DNA from 2 places in the Paenibacillus sp. FSL L8-0436 genome. Region 2 is predicted to be linked to the other one. Evidence: riboswitches for the same ligand, from Rfam matches in the RefSeq annotation. Region 2 holds a riboswitch; the other holds the start of a gene.
What was found. A riboswitch is a leader RNA that binds a small molecule or an ion and turns the genes downstream of it on or off. The one in region 2 is predicted to bind S-adenosylmethionine.

Region 1: linked by a shared signal. The riboswitch ahead of metA (homoserine O-succinyltransferase) and the one ahead of NSS79_RS28775 (methionine ABC transporter ATP-binding protein) in region 2 are both predicted to bind S-adenosylmethionine.

Annotation. Positions count from the first base shown of each region.
Region 1 is NZ_CP151955.1:2,000,468-2,003,881, reverse strand. It holds gene NSS79_RS09095 (aminotransferase class I/II-fold pyridoxal phosphate-dependent enzyme) at 1-631, opposite strand, end outside; gene metA (homoserine O-succinyltransferase) at 697-1,614, opposite strand; SAM riboswitch class I at 1,733-1,866, opposite strand; gene corA (magnesium/cobalt transporter CorA) at 2,292-3,227, shown strand; gene NSS79_RS09080 (immunity 53 family protein) at 3,324-3,414, opposite strand, start outside.
Region 2 is NZ_CP151955.1:6,228,074-6,231,487, forward strand. It holds gene NSS79_RS28765 (MetQ/NlpA family ABC transporter substrate-binding protein) at 1-406, opposite strand, end outside; gene NSS79_RS28770 (methionine ABC transporter permease) at 459-1,127, opposite strand; gene NSS79_RS28775 (methionine ABC transporter ATP-binding protein) at 1,127-2,143, opposite strand; SAM riboswitch class I at 2,245-2,387, opposite strand; gene NSS79_RS28780 (Cthe_2314 family HEPN domain-containing protein) at 2,478-3,218, opposite strand; gene NSS79_RS28785 (UbiD family decarboxylase) at 3,355-3,414, opposite strand, start outside.

The sequences.
Region 1 (3,414 bases), 3.2 Mb from region 2:
GACCCGCAAGGACATCATTATGGCCACCCAGATATTTGGTGGCACTGTGGACAATAATATCCGCCCCGAGCTCCAGCGGACGCTGGAAGAACGGGGTAAGCAGCGTATTGTCTACGATTGTGAGCAGCCCATGGCGGCGGGCCCACGTACACACGGCTGATACATCCGTAATCATCATCAGCGGATTGGTCGGGGTTTCAATAAATACAGCCTTCGTATTCGGAAGGCGTGCCGCTTCCAGCGCATCAAGATCGTTTGTATCCACATAGGAGGCGGTGATCCCGTACTTGGACAGAATCCGCTCCAGCAGCCGGTATGTGCCCCCGTACAGATCCAGCGAGACCACCAGATGGTCCCCATGCCCGAACAGCGCAAACACTGTGGTCAGCGCAGCCATCCCGGAGCTGCAGGCAAAACCGGCATCCCCGGATTCCAGCTCCGCAGCCGCCTCTTCCAGCACGGAGCGGGTTGGGCTTTTGGTGCGGCTGTAGTCAAAACCTGTGCTTTGTCCGAGTCTAGGGTGGCGGAATGCCGTTGCATTATAAATCGGATAATTTACTGCCCCTGTACCGGGATCTTCCTGTGAGCCAATTTGCGCCAGTCTGCTTTCAATCCTAAGTTTCTCGTCCATCTGTAAGCCTCCTAAATGTGGTGTAATCATTTCTATATAGTGTGAAGCAGCTAACGTCTTCTCTTTTAAATTATTGGACCAATATCGTAAGGGGTCTCCTGGTATACATAGTAATTGAGCCAATTGGCAAACAATAAGTTGGCATGGGCCCGCCAGACGGCCGGCGGTGTGCGCTGCGGATCATCCTTAGGATAGTAATGCTTCGGCAGTGCGACATCCATCCCCTTGGCTGCATCCCGGTCATACTCCCATTTGAGGGAAAAAGGATCATATTCAGAATGACCGGTAACGAAAATCTGTCTGCCGTCATGTGTCGCTACCAGATAAATTCCGGCTTCCTCCGATTCGGCCAGAATCTGCAGATCCGGATTAGCGAGGATATCCTCACGGGAAATGTCGGTATGACGGGAATGTGGAACATGGAACACTTCGTCAAATCCGCGCAGCAGCTTGACGTTATTATGGCTCACGGTGTGCGGGAAAACTCCGAAGCATTTCTCGTCCAAGCTAACCTTACGCACTCCAAAGTGGTGATACAATCCTGCCTGGGCAGCCCAACAGATATGCATGGTCGAAGTAACGTTGTGTTTGCTCCATTCAAAGATTTCTTTCAGCTCTTCCCAGTAGTTCACATCCTCGAACTCCATCTGTTCTACCGGGGCGCCTGTAACAATTAATCCATCCAGACGGCGGTGGCTGATTTCGTCAAAGGTTTTATAAAAGCTCTTCAAGTGCTCTGCCGAAGTGTTCTTGGAGGTATGGGAGCTGGGATGCAGCAGAATCACATCAACCTGAAGCGGCGAGTTTCCGATTAGGCGCAGCAGCTGCGTTTCCGTTGTTTCCTTAGTCGGCATTAAATTCAGAATAGCGATTCTCAAGGGGCGGATGTCCTGGTGGAAGGCCTGGCTTTCATCCATTACAAAGATATTCTCCCCGGATAATACCTCTTTGGCCGGCAAGCTGTCGGGAATTTTAATTGGCATTGTTGTGTCCACTCCTTAACTGAATTTGAGTGCCGCTAATACGGCTTGTGTTTAAAATACAACCAAAAAAGACCTTTCTCGGGCGAGAAAGGTCATAGATTTGCAGTCATATGCGCCTCTCTCATCTGCCAGAGAACTTCTGCCGGGATTCAAATATCCCCTGCAAAGCTTCCGCAAGAATTAGCACCGTGCGTTCACACGCCGGTTGCCGGGTTTCATCGGGCTAGTCCCTCCACCTGCTCTTGATAAGATTTAGCTGTATTCAGTTAGAAAAATCTAAAATGTCAAACGTTGTTTTTCTTAAAATTCACTTTAAATCATGAACCTCCTTTTCGTCAAGTCCATACAATGCTAAAGAGCCCCTGAAAGTGAAAAGAATTTTGCTTGAAAGAGGCATACCCCGGCGTTATACTAGACAAGTGTTTCATACCATAAATGACGAAAAGAAGAGGTGAGAGAAGCATGGAAGGCGACCCGGGTGCGCAGTTAAGCGTGCAAAGTGAGCTACCACACAGGATTAACATCAGCTTGCCGGCGGCGGGAGCAGTTCTTCTTCATGCTCTCGAAACGTCATTTGGCCTGATTCATTGATTGTACCACCGGCCAAGCTGATTTTTTTCTCTGTGCTTTAATTAGCATATCCCTGGAGAAGACCGGGGACAGAAGGAGTGAATCAGATGAAAATCCGGCTGGTGAACGCAGGGGTTTTTACAACTATTGAGGATATTGAAGAAACACTGACAGCCCCTACAGAGGGCTTCTACTGGATTGATGCGGATGTTGAGGATTTGGAGCTGCTTCAGCCCCTATACAATCTGCATGACCTGGCCGTTGAGGATTGCCTCAGCGAAGAGGAGCAGCGCCCGAAGATTGAAATTTATGAAAGCCATTATTTTATAGTTGTCAACAGTATCCGTTTCGATGACGAGGAGATTTTCCTCCGTGCACTGAACGTGTTTCTCGGCAGACATTACATTATCACCGTCACCAAACAAAAGATCCATGAGCTACGTGTGCTGAAACCTATCCTGTGGGAGCAGGAGGTCAGCGAGCCGGACCGCTTCCTGTACCATCTGATCGACACTGTCGTGGATAACTATTTCTCTGTCGGCGACCGGATTGAAGTGCGGATTGAGAAGCTGGAAGAGGATATCCTTATGCATACCAAGAAATCGCATCTTAGCGAGATCATCGGTCTGCGCAGCGAAATTCTCTGGCTGAAGAAGATGCTTGGACCGCAGAAAGAGGTTATCAACACCCTAAATAAAAAAGACCTCCGCCTGATCGATGACCAGCTGCAGAAGTATTTTAGCGACATTTATGAAAATGCGGTCAAAATCTCTGAAACCTTTGAGACCTACCGCGATCTTATGGGCAACTTGCGCGAGGCGTACCAATCGAGTATTGCCAACCGTGCCAACGAAATTATGAGAGTATTTACAGCCATTACAACGATATTCATGCCGCTGACCGTAATTACCGGGATCTACGGGATGAACTTTGACAATATTCCCGAGACCCATTCAGAGTACGGCTACTATGGCGTTATTGCCGTTATGGTGACGCTCGGCTGCGGGATGCTGTTTGTTTTCCGCAAAAAGGATTGGCTATGAACAACAACGGACGAATACGCTAGGCGAAGGCACCGGTACCGCAAGGGAATGGAAGCCTTCGTCTTTTTGTTCAAAAGAAGCTGAATAGAATCTATTCTAATCTTCGTTAAGCATTGCCCATTGCTGAAATATTTGTAGGATCTCTTCTAAATTGTTCACTCCTCCTCTTCCCTGGAAAATATTATCG
Region 2 (3,414 bases):
GTTCAACGTGAACAGCAGTTACCGGTACCAGTTCTGAGCCGTTCTTTTTGTTCTGGTCATCAAGGTAAGGCTTGTGCTGGAAGAAGTTCGCATCCAGTGCCTTTTCGGCAAGCTGTGTGTTCGGCAGGATATAGTCTGTAAATTCTTTGATCTCCAGCTTGATGCCTTGTGCTTCAAGCAGCGGAGCGATAGCCTTGAGAATTTCAGCATGCGGTACAGGAGATGCGCCGACCACGAGGGTTACAGGTTCTGCAGCCGGTTCGGTCGTTGGCTCTGCAGAAGCATCTGTTGTTGGTGCATTCGTTGCGGCGGAATTGGCCACGTTATTGGTATTGTTATTGTTGCCGCAAGCAGCCAGCACCAATACCAAGGTCAAGCTGAAAAATGTGAGCAGTACTTTCTTCATCTGTAAATCCCCCTTTATTAAATGTATGAATAAGGCTATATATGGACGTACCTTATTTCCGGGTAAAAAATTTGACCAGCCGGTCTCCAGCCATTTGCAGCAACTGAACTAGTATAACCATCAGCACTACGGAGATAATCATAACTTCTTTCTCATACCGGTAATAACCGTAGCGGATTGCCAGATCACCAAGACCTCCGCCGCCGATCATCCCCGACATCGCGGTGTAGGAAACGAGCGTAACGAGAGTGATGGTCACTCCGGCAAGCAAGCCTGGACGAGCCTCGGGCAAAAGTACACGCATAACGATCTGCCTTGTGGAAGCTCCCATTCCTTGTGCTGCTTCAATCACGCCCCGGTCAACCTCACGCAGTGCCGTCTCCACCAGTCTGGCAAAAAACGGAGCCGCACCGATGACCAGCGCCGGGATCGTACCGAGCACACCTATCGAAGTCCCCATAATCGACTTGCTGAAAGGAATCAATGCTACCATTAGAATGAGAAATGGAACGGAACGCAGGATGTTTACAAGCAGCGATAATACCGAGTAAATTACCCTGATAACAATGTTATTTGATCTTCCCCATAAATATAACACAATTCCGAGTGGTAAACCAAGAATAATTGTGAATATTCCGGAAAATGCCAACATTTTTAATGTAGCCACTGTAGCATCAAGCATTTCTTCCCAATTAATTGTATTAAAATTCAAGCCGCCCACTATGAAATCACCTCCACATCAAGCCCCTGCGCCGTTAACTCGGCGACTGTGGCTTCAACCGCTTCAGGCGACCCTTCAAAACGGACAATCAGCTGGCCGTAAGGCACATCTTTAATTGTGGAGATTGTCCCCTGCAAAATCGCAAAGTTGACCCCGGTATCGCGGGCTACATGGGACAAGGTAGACTCGTACGTTTTTTGTCCCAAAAAGGTAATCTTGACGGCCTTGCCGAATTCACCATTCACTGCATCAATGGCCGCCCGAAGAGGCCCGTCCTGCTGAGTTTCACTACGGATAAACTCCTTGGTTACTTCATGCTTGGGCTTCAGGAATACCTCTGCGACATTCCCCTGCTCGATAATACCGCCGCCATGAATGACTGCGACCCGGTCACAGATGCTCTGTATGACATGCATTTCATGCGTAATCAGCACAATCGTCAGATTAAATCGCTTGTTGATATCGAGCAGCAGACGCAGGATGGAATCCGTTGTCTGCGGATCCAGCGCCGAGGTCGCTTCGTCGCATAGCAGCACATCGGGATCACTAGCCAAGGCACGGGCCACGCCCACCCGCTGCTTCTGTCCACCGGACAGCTGGGCAGGATATTTGTTCAGATGTTGTTCGAGACCAACCAGTGTTATCAGTTCCTTCACTTTATGGTCAATTTCTTTTCCCGGAGTGCCCATCAGCCGCAGCGGAAAGGCGATATTATCGTATACCGTAGCCGAAGTGAGCAAATTGAAATGCTGAAAAATCATCCCGATTTTACGCCGCTGCACCTGCAATTGCCTCTGATTCAGCGCCGTCAGATCCACACCGTTCACCCATACCTCACCCTCTGTCGGACGCTCCAGCAGGTTAATGCAGCGGATTAGGGTGCTTTTTCCCGCTCCAGAATGGCCGATTACTCCAAAAACCTCACCTTTTTTGATGGACAGGTTCAGATCCCAGAGCGCTGTAGCGGCCTTGCTGCCTTTTCCGTAGACCTTGGTTAAACCTTTTAGCTCTATCAATTACTGTCCCCCTCTCTTTATTTCTATTCCTATAACATCAAAAAGACCTCTTACGATCGATTGCAGATCGCAAGAGGCCCTGTGCGTTTATTAACAATGCCTTCTCATCTGCCAAAGACCGCAAACCGCGCGGTATTGTAGGAATTAGCACCATGACATTCATCTAAAACGCGGATTGACGCGCATTACACAAATCGGTTGCCGGGCTTCATCGGGCCTATCCCTCCGCCGCTCTCGATAAGATTATGATATGAAATTAGTTGCCGTTTTTCTGTGAGAAACGAATGCATGCCTAAGTATAGTAAGTTTCAGGTTTTTTGTCAAAGGGAAAGTTTTACTTAGAGCCGTCTCTTGCTTTCAAAGCTGCCGCGTTTTTACGCCACTGCTCATTGCTGTAACGGAACGAAGCGCTTAAAGATTTGCACACCATCTCAAGGCACTGCTTCAAATCCTCCAGATGACTGTCCAAATCTTCAAGCTGAATTTTGTCATGCAGCCCTTGATGTCTTTGCCAGAGATCATCCTGCATTTCCGCATTCATATAATGAATTTCGGCGTTGCGGCGTTTGCGCAGATTCTGCAGCGGCTCCCGGTAAGAGTTCTTGATATTCTCCAGTTCTTCCGCCAGCGGCGCATGCGCTTTGAGCAATTGAAATTGCCGCAGCACGGTGAAATATGAGAAATGGGCTTTGACCTTGGTCGTGTTGAGATTATACAGACTGTTCAATACAGTTCCAAGCTTGTCCAGCAGTGAGAAGACACGAATAAAGCCATTTTTATAAAAATAAACGTACCGGGCATAATCGCCCTGCTCGATCACTGTCATATCATCCATATAACCGGCAACAACCAATTTCCGGTAAAAGGCTGCCGCGAACCAGCTTTGCTCCAACTCGTCCAAGGAGGAAATCAGCCCGCGCGTCCATATCTCCAGCTTGCGGTATTCATGGTCGTGGTCCTCATGCGCGTTCATTTCCTTGCGCAGCATTGCTGCAAGCTTCGCCATGTTGTCCATGGCTTCAGCCAGTACACCGCCGTTCTCGCGCGGCGGTTCTCCCAGTAATATCCGCAGCATGTTTTGTCCTCCTTAAAGTTTTGTAAGCATTACATCCTGAAATCTACTTCGTACAAAACTCGCTTCGGAAGCATTCGCTTAGTTTTGTAAGCATTACATCCTGAATCTACTTCGCACAAAACTCGCTTCGGAAGCATTAACTTAGTTTTGTAAGCATCGGGAAATAGTTCTTCCAGTTTTGGTCGACTACCTTCAC